One region of the Streptomyces sp. NPDC055243 genome, then DNA from elsewhere that is predicted to be linked to it. Evidence: riboswitches for the same ligand, from Rfam matches in the RefSeq annotation. Region 1 holds a riboswitch; the other holds the start of a gene.
What was found. Region 1 has a riboswitch for S-adenosylmethionine ahead of ACIGXX_RS10885 (aminotransferase class V-fold PLP-dependent enzyme). Riboswitches for the same ligand answer to the same signal wherever they lie in the genome.

Region 1 (7,874 bases):
CGGCGTACCCGTCCGCTGATCCCCGCCCGCACTGGAGACCCCATGCTGACCCGTTTCGCCATCGCCCCCAGCGGCTTCAAGGAGTCCCTGTCCGCGCAGTCCGCGGCCGAGGCCATCGCCGAAGGAGTACGCCGTGTCGTCCCGCACGCACAGACCGATCTGATCCCCCTGGTGGACGGCGGCGAGGGCACCGCGCGCGCCCTGGCCACCACCGGCGGCGGCCGCCTGGTCGCACTGCCCGCCACCGGCCCCGTCGGCCAGCGCGTCGGCACCCACTTCGCGCTGCTTCCGTCCGGCGTCGCCGTGGTGGAGATGGCCGCGGTCGCCGGGCTCTCGCTGGTCCCGCGCGATCTGCGCGACCCCGGCGCCACGACGACGTACGGCGTGGGCGAGCTGATCCGTGCCGCGCTCGACACGGGCGCCCGCCGCATCCTCGTGGGCTGCGGCGACTCCGGCACGTCGGACGGCGGCGCCGGGGCGCTCCAGGCCCTCGGTGCCCGGCTCCTGGACGCGGATGGCTGGGAACTGCCGCACGGCGGACGGGAGTTGACCCGTCTCAGCCGCATCGACCCCTCGGGCCTCGACCCGCGCCTGAAGGACACCGAGATCCGCGTCGCCTGCAATCCCTTCAACGTCCTGACCGGCGAGCGCGGCGTCGCCCGCGTCTTCGGCCCCCAGAAGGGCGCGACGCCCACCCAGGTCGAACAGCTCGCGGCGGCCCTCGAGCACTGGGCGCACGTCCTGAGGCGCGACCTGCACGTCACGGCGGATCTCTCCCTGGGCCCCGGAACAGGCGCGTCCGGCGGCCTCGGCGCCGGTCTCGCCGCCCTCGGTGCCCAGCTGCTCCCCCGCTTCGACGTGCTGCTCGACCACCTGGACCTGGACGCGCGCCTGGCCCGCGCCGATCTCGTCGTCACCGCCGAGGGCGCCCTCGACCACCAGACGCCGCGCGGCAAGATCCCGGCCGAAGTGGCCAGGCGCGCCAAGCGGTTCGGCCGTCCGGTCCTGGTCCTGGCGGGCACGATCGGCCAGGGCGCGCACCACGTCCGGGCGGTGGGCGTGGACGCCTACAGCGCGATCCTGCCCGCGCCGGTCTCGCTCACCGAGGCGCTCGGGCGTGGCGGTGAGTTCCTCACCGACGCGACCGAGCGGGCCCTGCGGATGATCCAGATCGGCACCCGGCTGCCGGTCTCAAAGGCTCAGGCGGTGGTGGTGTCCGGAACGCAACGCCCGTCCTCCGTGCGGTAGTTCCAGCGCGCGCCGTCCGCCACCAGCTCCTTGACGGCGCGCACGAAGCGCTCCACGTGCTCGTCCGGGGTGCCCGCGCCGAAGCTCACGCGGATCGCGTTCAGCGACTTCTCGCCGGGCGCGGCCTCGGGGGCACCGCACTCGCCCTGGGTCTGCGGGTCGCTGCCGAGCAGGGTGCGCACCAGCGGGTGGGCGCAGAAGAGACCGTCGCGTACGCCGATGCCGTACTCGGCGGAGAGCGCGGCGGCGAAGTGCGAGCTGTTCCAGCCCTCGACGACGAAGGAGATGACGCCGACGCGCGGCGCGTCGTCGCCGAAGAGCGAGAGCACCTTCACGGCGGGTACATCGGCGAGGCCCTCGCGGACCTTGGCGATGAGGTGGCGCTCACGGGCGACGAGCTCGTCGAAGCCCGCCTCGGTCAGCGCCTTGCAGGCGGAGGCGATCGAGTACACGCCGATGACGTTCGGCGAACCGGCCTCGTGCCGCGCCGCGGTGTCGTGCCACTCGACGTCCACGCCGCCGTCCGTACGCCGCGCGACCTTGCGCGACGCGCCGCCGCCCGCGAGGTAGGGCTCGGCGTCCCGCAGCCAGTCGGAGCGGCCCGCGAGGACGCCCGAGCCGAAGGGCGCGTACAGCTTGTGGCCGGAGAAGGCGACCCAGTCGACGTCCAACTCGCTGATGGAGACCGGGTGGTGGGGCGCGAGCTGCGCGGCGTCCAGGACGATGCGGGCGCCGTGCGCGTGGGCGGCGGCGGCGAGTTCCTTGACCGGCCACAGCTCACCGGTGACGTTCGAGGCACCGGTCACGCAGACCAGGGCGGGGCCGTAGGGGTCGCGGTCGGCGAGGGCGCGCTCCAGGGTGGCGACGGCCTGGTCGGCGGTGCGCGGGGCGTTCAGGTACGTCACGCGGGCGTCGCGCCAGGGCAGGAGCGAGGCGTGGTGCTCGGTCTCGAAGACGAAGACCTGGCAGTCGGCGGGCAGCGCGGCGGCGAGCAGGTTGAGCGAGTCGGTGGTCGAACGGGTGAAGACGACCTGGTCGTCCTCGCGGCAGCCGAGGAACTCGGCGACCGTGACGCGGCTGTTCTCGAACAGGTCGGTGGAGAGCTGCGAGAGGTACCCGGCGCCGCGGTGCACGCTGCCGTAGTACGGCGCGTACGCGGCCACGTCGTCCCACACCCGCTGCAGCGCGGGGGCGCTCGCCGCGTAGTCGAGCGCCGCGTAGGTCACCTCGCCGCCGGTCACGAGCGGCACGGTGACGTCACGGCCGAGGACGGGCAGCGGGGCGGCACAGAGGGTCTGGTCGGCGGCAGCGGTGGAGACAGACATGGCGAACTCCCGTGGGAAGGCAGGCGAGTTCACTGCAAGGGCGCTCGTACGGCGCTGCAGTGACGAAGAGAAAAAGGGGGTGCGGAAGAGGGGCCGGGAAGCCCTATCGCATTCGCTTGCTCACGAGACTGCTCCCTTGAGGACCAGGACCCCAGGGTTCGCAGGGGTCCGCGCTTGCCACGGACCTTGCTGTCCACGGCCTGGTCTTCACCCGGGGCACCCCGCCACGGACGGAGGGTTGCCGGACAGCGAGCCGGGGCCTAATCGCTGTCACTCATGACCTGCGCAGCATCTTGCCACACGATCTTCCCGGTGCACACCGCAGTCCGGCATCCGGACTGCGGTGTGCGCCACACTCAGCTGTTGCTGGCCACCACCCAGCGCTCCAGGGCCCGCTTCGCGGACCCGGAGTCGATCGCCTGCGCCGCCTTCTCGATACCGGCGCCGATCTGCTCCACCAGGGTGCCGTCGCCCGGCGAGAGGGCCACCAGGGCCGCCGCCGTGTTGAGCAGCACGGCGTCCCGCACGGGGCCGCCCTCGCGGTCCAGGAGGCGCAGCGCCACCTCGGCGTTGTACGAGGCGTCGGCGCCCCGCAGCGCCTCCACGGGGACGAGGTCGAGGCCGACGTCCCGGGGGTCGAAGGCCTCCTCGCGCACGGCGCCGTCCCGCACGACCCAGACCCGGGAGGTCGAGGTGGTCGTCAGCTCGTCGAGGCCGTCGTCGCCGCGGAAGACGAGGGAGGAGTTCCCGCGCTCGGCGAAGACCCCGGCCACGATCGGCGCCATCCGCGGGTCGGCGACGCCGACCGCCTGGGCCCGCACCTTGGCCGGGTTGGTGAGCGGACCGAGCGCGTTGAAGACGGTCCGGATGCCCAGCTGGCTGCGCGCCGCGCCGGCGTGCCGCAGCGCCGGGTGGAACTTCACCGCGAAGCAGAAGGTGATCCCCGCTTCCTCGGCCACCTCGACGACCCGCTTCAGCGGCAGCTCCAGGTTCACCCCGAGCTTCTCCAGGACGTCGGAGGCGCCCGACGCGCTGGACGCGGCGCGGTTGCCGTGCTTGACGACCTTCGCGCCCGCGCCCGCGGCCACGATCGCGGACATCGTGGAGATGTTGACGGTCTTGGCGCCGTCACCGCCGGTGCCGACGATGTCGACGGTCTGCCCCGGCACCTCGATCACATTGGCGTGCTCGTACATCGTGCGTACGAGGCCGGAGATCTCCTCCACGGTCTCGCCCTTGGACCGCAGCGCGACCATGAAGCCCGCGATCTGCGCGTCGGTGGCCTCGCCCCGCATGATGCGGTCCATGGCCCAGGCCGTGTCCTCGGCGCTCTGGTCGCGCCCCTCCAGCAGCCCGTTCAGTACACCGGGCCAGGAACGGGCCGCCGCGGTGTTGCCTCCTGCGGGGGTCACAGCGCTCATCTGCCGCTCCTGGGTTCGTCTAGGCATGGGACAGGAACACCTTATCCAGCTCGGGGAACGGCAAAGAGCCCCGTCCATGCACTGGATGCATGGACGGGGCTCCCGCCGTGGCGATCTCTGGTCGGAGCGTCAGACGATCAGTGGTGGCCGTGGCCGCTCGTGATCTCCTTGTACTCCTCGGTGGTGGGCTTGGGGATCTGACCGTCTTCCCCGTAGTAGCCCTTCGAGAGCTTGGCCCGGAGCTTCTGCGAACCCGACACCTTGCGCTCGACGCCGTTCTCGTCGACCGAGGGGCCGATCTCGAGCGGCGCGTACTGCTCGTGCGCGGTGAGCGTGTGCAGCTGCTCCTGGTTGAGCGGCTCGTGGACCTCGATGAACTCACCGTGCGGCAGGCGCTTGATGATGCCCGACTCGCGGCCGTGCAGGACCTTGTCCTTGTCGCGCCGCTGCAGACCCAGGCAGATCCGCTTGGTGACGATGAAGGCGAGGACCGGTGCCACGAAGAAGGCGATGCGCACGAACCAGGTGATCGCGTTGATCGACAGGTGGAAGTGCGTGGCCCAGAGGTCGTTTCCACCACCGACGAGCAGCACGAAGTACCAGGTGATCCACGCGACGCCGAAGGCCGTTCGGGTCGGGACGTTGCGCGGGCGGTCCAGGATGTGGTGCTCGCGCTTGTCCCCGGTGACCCAGGACTCGATGAACGGGTAGACCGCGATCGCGACCAGGACCAGCGGGAAGATGATCAGCGGGATGAACACGCCCAGGACGAGCGTGTGACCCCAGGCGTTGATCTCCCAGCCCGGCATGACACGGATCAGACCCTCGGAGAAGCCCATGTACCAGTCGGGCTGGGCTCCGGTGGAGACCTGGTCCGGACGGTAGGGACCGAGCGCCCAGATCGGGTTGATCGTGGCGATCGCCGAGATGGCCGCGATCACACCGAAGACCAGGAAGAAGAAGCCTCCGGCCTTCGCCATGTAGACCGGCAGGAGCGGCATGCCGACGACGTTCTTGTTCGTCTTGCCGGGACCCGCGAACTGCGTGTGCTTGTGGTAGAAGACCAGGATCAGGTGCGCCACCACGAGCCCGAGCATGATGCCCGGCAGCAGCAGGATGTGCACCGAGTAGAACCGGGCCACGAAGTCGCCGCCGGGGAACTCCCCGCCGAACAGGAACATCGACAGGTACGTGCCCACGACCGGCACGGACAGGACGGCGCCCTGCATGAAGCGCACACCGGTTCCGGAGAGCAGGTCGTCGGGGAGCGAGTAACCGGTGAAGCCGGTGAACATGCCCAGGACGAACAGCAGGAAGCCGAAGACCCAGTTGACCTCGCGGGGCTTGCGGAAGGCACCCGTGAAGAAGACGCGCATCATGTGCACGAACATCGCCGCGAGGAAGATCAGCGCCGCCCAGTGGTGGATCTGCCGGATCAGCAGACCACCGCGCACATCGAAGCTGATGTGCATGGTCGAGTTGAACGCCTCGGACATCAGCTGACCCTGCAGCGGGATGTAGCTGCCGTGGTACTCCACCTCGTTCATCGACGGGTGGAAGAACAGCGTCAGGTACACACCCGTGAGGATGATGATGATGAAGCTGTAGAGGCAGATCTCACCGAGCATGAAGGACCAGTGGTCCGGGAAGATCTTGCGCATGTTGGCCTTGGCCAGGGAGTAGATCCCCAGGCGACCGTCGGCCCAGTCGGCGACCCGCTCTCCGGCGGGCGCCTCCTTCTTACGCGTATCAGTCGTCGTAGTGCTCATCCGCGCTCCCAGAAAGCAGGACCGACGGGCTCAGCGAAGTCGCCGAGCGCCTCGAGGTAGCCCTCTTCGTTCACGCGGATCCGCAGCTGCGGCAGCGCGTGACCGGCGGGGCCGAAGATCACTCGGGCACCGTCGGAGAGGTCGAAGGTGGACTGGTGGCACGGGCAGAGGACGTGGTGCGTCTGCTGCTCGTACAGGGAGATCGGGCAGCCGACGTGGGTGCAGATCTTGGAGTACGCGACGACACCGTCGTGCGACCACTCGAGCTCCTGCTTGTCCTTGATGTTGTCCGGCTGGATCCGGACGATCATCAGGGCCGCCTTGGCGATCTCCTTCTGGAAGTCGTGATCGTGCTCCTCCAGGCCCTCGGGCTTGGCGAAGGTCAGCGAGCCGACCTGAACGTCCGACGGGCGCAGCGGCTCGTTCGTGTTCATGTTCACGAGCAGCTTGCCCTTGGACCACAGGGTGTGCCGCAGCTTGTCCTCCGGCAGCGGACCGAGGTCACGCAGCAGGACGACGCCGGAGAGCGGCACCATGGCGAGCGCGCCGAACATCGTGTTGCGGATCAGCTTGCGCCGGCCGAACTGCGACTCCGCGGCACCGGCCTTGAAGTCGGCCATGACCTTGGCCTTGACCTCGGGCTCGGCCTCGATGGGGTGCCGCTCGTCGGCGACCTCCACGTCGGACATCAGGGTGCGGGCCCAGTGGACCGCGCCCGCGCCGATGCAGAACAGGGCCACGCCCAGGGTCATGCCCAGGGAGAAGTTCAGCGCGCTGATGTGGCCGATGGGCCAGATGAAGACGCGCTTGTCGACCGGGAACGCCACGTACGAGGCGATGAAGCCGATCGTGGCCAGCATCGAGAGCGTGAACAGGAAGGCGACCGCACGCTCGGACCGCTTGGCGGCCCGCTCGTCGATGTCCTGGACACGATGCTCATGGGGCGGAAGGCCCGGGTCGGCGAACGGGTTCTCGTCCGCTACCGCCACCGAGCCGTGCTCGGTCTCCTGCACGCTGGGCAGGTTCTCTTCTGGATTCTCTTGGCTACTCATGACTTCTTGGCCTTTGCGGTCCGAGCGGCGACCCACACGGCGACCGCGATCAGCGTGCCGAGACCGAAGATCCAGCCGAACAGGCCTTCACTGACCGGACCCAGGCCACCCAGCTTGAGACCGCCAGGGCTCTCGGTCTGCTCGCCGTTGACCGCGTCGAGGTACGCGATGATGTCCTTTTTGTTCTTCTCCGGCATGATCGTGTCGGGGAAGGACGGCATGTTCTGCGGGCCGGTCTGCATGGCCTCGTAGATGTGCTTCGGGGAGACATCCTCCAACGAAGGGGCGAACTTGCCCTTCGTCAACGCGCCGCCCTCACCGGTGAAGTTGTGGCACTGCGCGCAGTTGGTGCGGAACAGCTCGCCACCCTTGGCGATGTCCGCCCCGTCCGGGCTGTACTGCTTCGCGGTGGGGATGGTCGGGCCCGCGCCCAGCGAGGCGATGTACGCCGCGAGCTGGTCGATCTGGGCCTGGTTGTAGATGGCCTTCTTCTTCGGCGCCTGGGCGCCCGGCTGCTGCAGCGGCATACGGCCGGTGCTGACCTGGAAGTCGACGGCGGCTGCGCCGACGCCCACCAGGCTAGGACCGTCGGAGGACCCCTGACCGCCGGTTCCGTGGCAGCTGGAGCAGCCCACGGAGTACAACTTCTTGCCCTCGTCGATGGCGAGGGACTGGGCGGTGTCGTCGGCCTGCGCCTTGTCCGCGGGTGCGAACGCGGCGTACAGCCCCCCGGTGGCCGCCAGCGCGAGGAGTAGTACGACGACCGCCGCCAGCGGGTGGCGTCGTCGTGCGGAGAGCTTTTTCACGGATTACCCCGGTGTCAGGATCTTCTGCGTCGATGCTTCTGGAATGAGTTCGGAACGTCGGGCCCGGCTGAGCCCGGCCCCGTTTACTTGATCATGTAGATCGTGGCAAAGAGACCGATCCAGACAACATCGACGAAGTGCCAGTAGTAGGACACGACGATGGCTGCGGTCGCCTGCTCATGGGTGAACCTCTTGGCCGCATACGTCCTGCCGAGGACCAACAGGAAGGCGATGAGCCCACCTGTCACATGCA
Region 2 (7,874 bases), on a different contig from region 1:
CCGGTCCATCTCGTGGCCCGCGACAGCGCCAGGACCTACCTCCGGTTCGGCCTCTACCGCAACGCCGCACTCTCCGGCGACCTGCTGCCCACCCTCACGCCGGTCACCGGCCGGCCACTGCACTACACGCTCGACGGCATCCGTCTCGCCCCCTTCTCCGAAGGCACGGAGGACCCGGCACACGCCTACTTCCAGCGGTCCGAACGGACGGTGGTCTTCGGCACGACCGACTCCGGCGTCACCAACCCGACGGGCCCGGGCGGCACGACGCTCCTCGACGCGATCTGGTCGGCAGCTCCCTTCAGGAACAAGAGCGCGCTGGTCAAGCACGCCGAGACCACCGTGCATTCCTGGGTGGGCGCAGGCCGGCTGAGCGCGGCGGAGGGCAGGAAGGTGGTGCGCACGGCACGGGAGACGTCCTACGCGCGGTGACCACAGGGGCGAGGGTGGTTGGCATAGAAGGCCGGGTGCTCGTGGAGGCGGCGTACGTAGGTACGCACGTGGGGGTACGGGGAGGTGGCCTCCGTCGCTTCCGGGGCGCGGTGGACGAGCGTTGTCCACAAGTCGACGTCCGCCGAGGTGAGTTCGTCGCCCACGAGGTAGGAGTGGGAGGCCAGGCGGTGGTCGAGGCGGTCCAGCGTCGCGGGGGTGAGCGGGGCGGCGAGAAGCTCGTGCCAGGCGTCGATCCTTGTCACCAGGGCCGGTGGGCGCAGGGCGAGCAGCGGGCCGTTGCCGTGCGCGGCGAGGCGGTCGGTGAGGTCGCCCAGGATGTCGGGCGTGTGGTTGCTGACGACGTGCCCGCTCCATCGGTCGCACAGTGCGGGGACGGTCAGCGGGCCGTCGAAGTGGTGCTCGGTGGCCTCGTAGCAGCGGTGCAGCTCGTCGAGCGCCGCCGGGGCGGTGTCCGGTGTCAGGAGCGTGGTCGTGACCGCGTCCCTGAGTCCGAGGAGGTCGAGCGTGATCGAGACGCGCAGGGAGCGGGGACATTCCGCCGAGAGGTACAGGTGGTAGCGGTGGGGGGCCGAATAGAAGCCGCCCGCCAGGGCGGCGCCGATGCGGCTGCGGATCGGTGGGGGACAGACGCCGCTCGGGGAGCGGGAATCCTCCGGGGAAGGCGTGCGGGAACGGTGCGACGCAGTGATCTCGGGCATGGCTCTCCAGACAGCTGAGGGGGCGCGCCGACCGGGCCGTGCGCACGGCGCCGGGGGCGTCTCTTCCGCGTGACGTCAGAGCGCTGGAATCGACGCGCTGCACACGCGCAGCAGGTCGATGTGCAGACGCCTGGTCAGGACGCGGGGGCGGGGCCGGGGCGCGGACAGGAGGGGCCGCTGGGTGCTGCCGCTCTCACCAACCGCCCTGGTCATGTCCACCAGCCTTGCCGTCGAGGCCCGTTGTGTCCGGGAAAACGTGACCGTCCCCGGAAGTCTGGGCGCGGGGGCCCGGCGCCGTCAAGAAGGCCCAGGCAACTCCGGGCGGAACTCCTGGCGCCGGAGCGGAACAGAAGGAGTGGCCCGGCGGTTGTCCCTGACGGGGACGGAGGGCGAGGCGCGTCCGGCGATGTGAGCACGCCCATGATCCACGGGCATTGCGCACCGCAACGGCCTCACGTAACGTCCCGAGCAGGTTATGAGCGTCAGCGTCAAGCCCTGGCTTGCTGACCGGCAACCCTCCCTCGCGGCGGGGTGCTCCAGGTGAGGACCAGGCGGTGCCCGTATCCAGGGCTCCGCAAGCGCGAGACCGGCGAGGCCCCGGGGCCCGCCGAGCCGGAAAGGGTGGAGGTGACGGACGTGCCACGTGCGTCAGCTGTGTCGTCCGAGCCCACGCCGCCCAAGCCGTCCGCGCCGTCCGCGCCGTCCATGTCGCCCGTGTCCTTCGTGCCGCGCGTCCCGGTGATCGCCCCGAGCCGCCAGGTGCATCTGTACTCCCGGCCGCACATCGACCTGCAGCGCGTCGCCGGCGCGCTCTGTCGTTCCTGACCCGTCACCCCGCCGCCGCACCCTCGGAACCGAGGGGCCGGTGTTCTCGTACGGTCGATCAGGAAGGCACACCTTTCGTGTCGTCATCACCTTCACCCTCATCTTCGCTGCCCTCTTCCGCTCCCTCCGCTCCCTCCGCCGGGCTGCACCTCGCCGTCGCGCTCGACGGCGCGGGCTGGCACCCGGCCGCCTGGCGAGAACCGGACGCCCGCCCAAGGGAGTTGCTCACCGCCCGGTACTGGGCCGACCTCGTCACCGAGGCCGAACGCGGCCTGCTCGACTTCGTGACGATCGAGGACGCGCTCGGGCTCCAGTCCTCGCATTTCACCGAGCCCGACGGACGCACGGATCAGGTGCGAGGCAGGCTCGACGCCGTCCTCATCGCCGCCCGTGTCGCCCCGCTGACCAGCCACATCGGGCTGGTGCCGACCGTGGTGGCCACGCACACCGAGCCCTTCCACATCTCCAAGGCGATCGCCACGCTCGACTACGTCAGTGAGGGCCGCGCCGGTGTACGGGTGCAGGTGTCCGCACGCCGCAACGAGGCCGCGCACTTCGGGCGCCGCACGCTTCCCGCCCTCGAAGCCGTCGAGGACCTCGGCAGGCCGGACGTACGGGAATTGACCTTCGACCTCTTCGACGAGGCGGCCGACCACATCGAGGCCGTGCGCCGGCTCTGGGACAGCTGGGAGGACGACGCGGAGATCCGGGACGCCGCCACCGGCCGCTTCATCGACCGCGACAAGCTGCACTACATCGACTTCGAGTCCAAGCACTTCAGCGTCAAGGGCCCCTCGATCACACCCCGGCCGCCGCAGGGGCGTCCCGTCGTCAGCGCGCTCGCCCACGAGACCCCGACCGAAGCGCCGTTCCGGCTGCTCGGCCGTTCCGCCGACATCGGATACGTCACCCCGCGCGACGCCGGGCACGCACGCGCCGTCGTCACGGCGGTCCGCGCCGAACAGGACGCGGCCGGGCGCTCCGACGAGCCCCTGCACCTCTTCGGCGACCTGGTGGTGTTCCTCGACGACGACCCGGCCGCCGCCGTGGCCCGACGGGATCGTCTGGACGCCCTCGCCGGTCACCCGTACACCAGCGACGCACGGGTGTTCACGGGCACGCCCGCCCAACTGGCGGACCTGCTGCAGGAGTTGCATCAGGCCGGGCTGAGCGGATTCCGGCTGCGCCCCGCCGGCGTCGGCCACGACCTCCCGGCGATCACCCGGGGCCTGGTGCCCGAGCTCCAGCGCCGCGGCGCGTTCCGCCGCGCGTACGAGGCCGACACCCTGCGCGGTCTGCTGGGCCTCACCCGCCCCGCAAGCCGTTACGCCGCCGCTGCCTCCGCCACCGCCTGACCCGGAAGGAAGGAACCCCGTCATGAGCAGGACACAGGGCGAGCGGGACAAGCCGCTCAAGCAGATCCACCTCGCGGCCCACTTCCCCGGCGTCAACAACACCACCGTGTGGAGCGACCCGGAGGCCGGCAGCCACATCGAGTTCAGCTCCTTCGCGCACTTCGCGCGGACCGCCGAACGCGCCAAGTTCGACTTCCTGTTCCTCGCCGAGGGACTGCGGCTGCGCGAACAGGGCGGAAAAATATACGACTTGGACGTCGTCGGACGGCCCGACACCTTCACGGTCCTGAGCGCGCTGGCCGCCGTCACCGAACACCTCGGCCTGACCGGCACCATCAACTCCACCTTCAACGAGCCCTACGAAGTGGCCCGCCAGTTCGCCAGCCTGGACCACCTGTCGGGCGGGCGCGCCGCGTGGAACGTGGTGACCTCCTGGGACGCCTTCACCGGAGAGAACTTCCGCCGCGGCGGATTCCTCCCGCAGGAGGAGCGGTACTCCAGGGCGAAGGAATTCCTCGGCACGGCGAACGAGTTGTTCGACTCCTGGAGCGGGGACGAGATCGTCGCCGACCAGGAGTCCGGCACCTTCCTGCGCGACGCCCAGGCAGGGGCCTTCGTCCACCAGGGCCAACACTTCGACATCCACGGGCAGTTCAACGTCCCGCGCAGCCCGCAGGGCCGACCGGTCGTCTTCCAGGCCGGTGACTCGGAGGAGGGGCGCGAGTTCGCGGCGGCGGGCGCGGACGCGATCTTCAGCCGGTACAGCACGCTGAAGGAGGGCCAGGAGTTCTACACGGACGTCAAGGGCCGCCTGGCCCGCCACGGCCGCACCCACGACCAGCTCCTCATCCTGCCCGCCGCGACCTTCGTCCTCGGGGACACGGACGCAGATGCGGAGGAACTCTCCCGCGAGGTGCGGCGCAAGCAGGTCAGCGGCGCGACCGCGATCAAGCACCTGGAGTTCGTCTGGAACCGCGACCTCTCCGCGTACGACCCCGAAGGCCCGCTGCCCGACATCGACCCGGACATCGGCGAGCACACCATCGCCCGAGGCCGCGCCCAGGTGCGGATGTACCGCGATCCGCTGGCCGTCGCGCGGGAGTGGCGCGAGCTCGCGGCCGCGAACAAGTGGTCCATCCGTGACCTCGTCATCGAGACCGGCAACCGCCAGTCCTTCGTCGGCTCCCCGGCCACCGTCGCCGAGACGATCAACTCCTTCGTCCAGGCCGACGCGTCCGACGGATTCATCCTCGTCCCGCACATCACCCCCGGCGGTCTCGACGCCTTCGCCGACACCGTGGTGCCGCTGCTCCAGGAGCGCGGCGTGTTCCGCACGGAGTACGAGGGCACCACCCTGCGCGACCACCTCGGCCTGGCCCACCCCGACGCCGGGGCGCGCACGGCCCCCGAGGCGCGCCTGCCCGAGCCCGTCTCCGCCGACCACTGAGAGGACCACCCACCATGCCCGCCATCCCTCTCGGCGTCCTCGACCTGGTGCCGATCTCGACCGGCTCCACGGCGGCCGGGGCGCTGCACAACTCCATCGACCTGGCCCGGCAGACCGAGCGATTCGGCTACGCCCGCTACTGGTTCGCCGAGCACCACCTCAACCCGGGCGTGGCCGGCACCTCGCCCGCGGTCGTCCTCGCCCTCACCGCCGCCGCGACCTCGACGATCCGGCTCGGGGCAGGCGCCGTACAGCTCGGCCACCGCACCGCTCTGTCCACGGTCGAGGAGTTCGGCCTGATCGACGCGCTGCACCCCGGGCGCCTCGACCTGGGCCTCGGCCGCTCCGGTGGCCGACCGCCCGGAGCGTCCGGCGCCGCGCCGCCGACCGCGACCCCCGTGGTCGACGGCCGCGCCCCCAACGGGCTGCGCATCCCGCCGCGATTCTCGTACGAGCATCTGCTCGGCTCGCCCCGTGTCGCCCTGCAGCGCAAGCTGCTCCAGCAGCCGCACGCCGAGGCGCAGGACTACGGCGAGCAGATCGACGACATCCTGGCGCTGCTCGCCGGAACCTACCGGTCGGCGGACGGCGTCGAAGCGCATGTCGTGCCCGGTGAGGGCGCCGACATCCAGGTGTGGATCCTGGGCAGCAGTGGCGGCCAGAGCGCGGACGTCGCGGGCCGCAACGGCCTGCCCTTCGCGGCGAATTACCACGTCAGCCCCGGCACGGTGCTGGAGGCCGCGGAGGGCTACCGCGCCGCGTTCAAACCCTCCGACGTACTCGACAAGCCCTACGTCACCGTCTCCGCGGACGTCGTCGTGGCCGAGGACGACGCGACCGCACGGGAACTGGCCGCGGGCTACGGCCCGTGGGTGCGCAGCATCCGCACCGCCGAGGGCGCCATCCAGTACCCCACGCCGGAAGAAGCGCGCCGGCACGTGTGGACCGACGCGGACCGTGCGCTGGTGGAGGACCGCACCGAAACCCAGTTCACCGGCTCCCCGGGCCGCGTCGCCGACCTCCTGGAACAGCTCCAGGAGGCCACGGGCGCCGACGAGTTGCTCATCACCACCATCACCCACGGCCACGCCGACCGGGTGCGCTCCTACGAGCTGCTCGCCCAGGAGTGGCGGCGCAGGGGGTGAGGTGTCCGTCCGCCGGGCGGCGCCGCCCGGCGGACGGACTCAGGTCAGCCGATGGGCCAGCAGTTGTACGCGTTGTAGTTGACGCCGTTGCAGCCGAACCACTTGCCGTAGAGGCAGGGGCCGATGTCGTGCCAGTAGCCGTAACAGCACGCCATGCAGGTGAAGCCCCCGCTTCCGTCGCTCACACAGGCCGAGCTGCCGTCCACGCACGCGGCCTGGGCCTGGGGCGTGCCCTGGGGAGGTGTGCCCTGAGGGGAGACGCCCCAGGTGAGGGGGGTCGCCGCCGGGCCTTGGACTCCTGGGCCCTGTGACCGGGGCCGGCGGGGCGGCTGCGGCTGGCCCTGCGGTCCCTGCGTGCTCTGCGGTGGTGGCTGGGTGTGTGCCGGTGTCCCGCACGGCGAGGGTGCGGGGGCGGCGCCGAGGCGCGCGTAGTGGGCCAGCAGTGCGGCCAGGACGGTGTGTTCGGGGGAGTCGGAGTCCTTGAGCGTGAGCTGGACGAGGCTGTGGGTGTGGTCGTCGCAGGGCACCTGGCGCAGGAGGTCCACCTGGTCGATGAGGCCGACGGGGATCGTCGTCCAGTCCTGACACGTCGTGCCGGGAGCGAACTGGACGCTGTCCGCGCTCTCTTCGGACTTCTTGACCATCCCGACGATCGCGGTCTTCTCGCGGACCGTGTCCGCCGTGAGTGCTTGAAGGAATTCCTCGCCGCTGAACGACCTGGGCATGTGTCTCCTCTCGGCGCCGCGCGGGCGCAAACCGGTGCCACGGGTGCCACGAGATTCGCGCGCTCCACGAGGGCGGCACAACGGAGGTGGAGGCGATCAGTCCGGATAGGTGAACTCGATCCGTGCGCCGGGGCGTTGAGCCGCGGCAGCGCGCCGGGGGAGGAGGGATCGCGCACCGGGGAGCGCGGCGCCTTCGTGCGCCCGCGGCGGCCGGCCCCTAACCGCTCCGGCCCCCGAGCACGATCGTGCGGGCGATGTCCAGGGTGAGGCGCTGCCACGGGTCCTGAGGGTCGCGCGAGGTGATGTCGCGGACGCGGCGCAGGCGGTAGCGCACGGACTGGGGGTGGAGGTGCAGCTCGCGGGCCGCCGCGTTGGCCGATCCGGTGTCGATGTACGCGGTGAGGGCTTCCAGGAGGTGGCGCTGGGCGGGTTCGACGAGCGGGCCGAGGACGATGCGGCCGATCTGGTCGGGGCTGACCACGGGGTGGCCCGCGAGCAGCGCCAGGACGTGCGCGTCGGCGTCGGTGAGGACCCGGTCGACGTGGTGGGCGTGCGGGGGAGCGGTGTCCAGGGCGCCCGCGGCGAGACGGTGGGCGACCGCGACGCGGTCCAGGCTCTCGCCCGAGATCACGCAGCCGCGCCAGGCGTGCCGGCGCAGGACCTCCGGCGCGGCGTCGGCGGACGTGGCCGGAAGGAGCAGTACGGCACGCGAACCGTGGGTCGTCGCCAGTGACGTGCCGTGGCTCCCGCCGCCACCGAGGGCCGTGAGCAGCGCGGTCGACGTGGGGAGGGAGATGTCGGACGAGCCGCTCTCCAGGGCCCTGGCGTCCACCGGCTGTGCCACCAACAGGCAGTAGCGCTCCGGGAGGTGGACGCCCAGGCGCGATGCCCTGGCGCTGAGCGCGCCCAGCGACGCATGGCGGCCCGCGATCAGGTCGTCGAGCAGCAGCTGAAGCGATCTGTCGCGGTCGCCCGTGAGGCGCTCACTGGTGGCCGCGTACGCCGTCGTCATCTCCTCGGAGATGGTGTCCATGGCGGTGAGCAGCAGCTGTGCGAGCGCGAAGGCGTCCTTCGCGGACAGCTGTGGCGCGCGGGCGGCGACCTCGTCCGCGAGGACCGCGGCCGCGACCCGGTAGGCGCGCAGCACGGCCTGCAGGGGGCGGCCGTCCGCGGCGCGCGCCGCCGCGATCCCGCGGAAGCGCCGCAGCTCCCCGTCGCCGATCGCG

Region 2: it holds a riboswitch for S-adenosylmethionine, as region 1 does, so the genes downstream of both, ACIGXX_RS32425 (putative leader peptide) here and ACIGXX_RS10885 (aminotransferase class V-fold PLP-dependent enzyme) in region 1, are expected to answer to the same signal.

The regions. Positions count from the first base shown of each region.
Region 1 is NZ_JBITWR010000003.1:228,334-236,207, forward strand. It holds gene ACIGXX_RS10875 (SLC13 family permease) at 1-19, shown strand, start outside; gene ACIGXX_RS10880 (glycerate kinase) at 43-1,248, shown strand; gene ACIGXX_RS10885 (aminotransferase class V-fold PLP-dependent enzyme) at 1,200-2,573, opposite strand; SAM riboswitch class IV at 2,739-2,855, opposite strand; gene trpD (anthranilate phosphoribosyltransferase) at 2,930-3,994, opposite strand; gene ACIGXX_RS10895 (cytochrome bc complex cytochrome b subunit) at 4,132-5,763, opposite strand; gene ACIGXX_RS10900 (Rieske 2Fe-2S domain-containing protein) at 5,760-6,815, opposite strand; gene ACIGXX_RS10905 (c-type cytochrome) at 6,812-7,621, opposite strand; gene ACIGXX_RS10910 (heme-copper oxidase subunit III) at 7,705-7,874, opposite strand, start outside.
Region 2 is NZ_JBITWR010000013.1:194,531-202,404, forward strand. It holds gene ACIGXX_RS32410 (beta-L-arabinofuranosidase domain-containing protein) at 1-432, shown strand, start outside; gene ACIGXX_RS32415 (glutathione S-transferase family protein) at 420-1,151, opposite strand; gene ACIGXX_RS32420 (hypothetical protein) at 1,227-1,364, opposite strand; SAM riboswitch class IV at 1,623-1,738, shown strand; gene ACIGXX_RS32425 (putative leader peptide) at 1,788-1,976, shown strand; gene ACIGXX_RS32430 (LLM class flavin-dependent oxidoreductase) at 2,054-3,331, shown strand; gene ACIGXX_RS32435 (NtaA/DmoA family FMN-dependent monooxygenase) at 3,354-4,778, shown strand; gene ACIGXX_RS32440 (LLM class flavin-dependent oxidoreductase) at 4,793-5,923, shown strand; gene ACIGXX_RS32445 (hypothetical protein) at 5,968-6,648, opposite strand; gene ACIGXX_RS32450 (PucR family transcriptional regulator) at 6,866-7,874, opposite strand, start outside.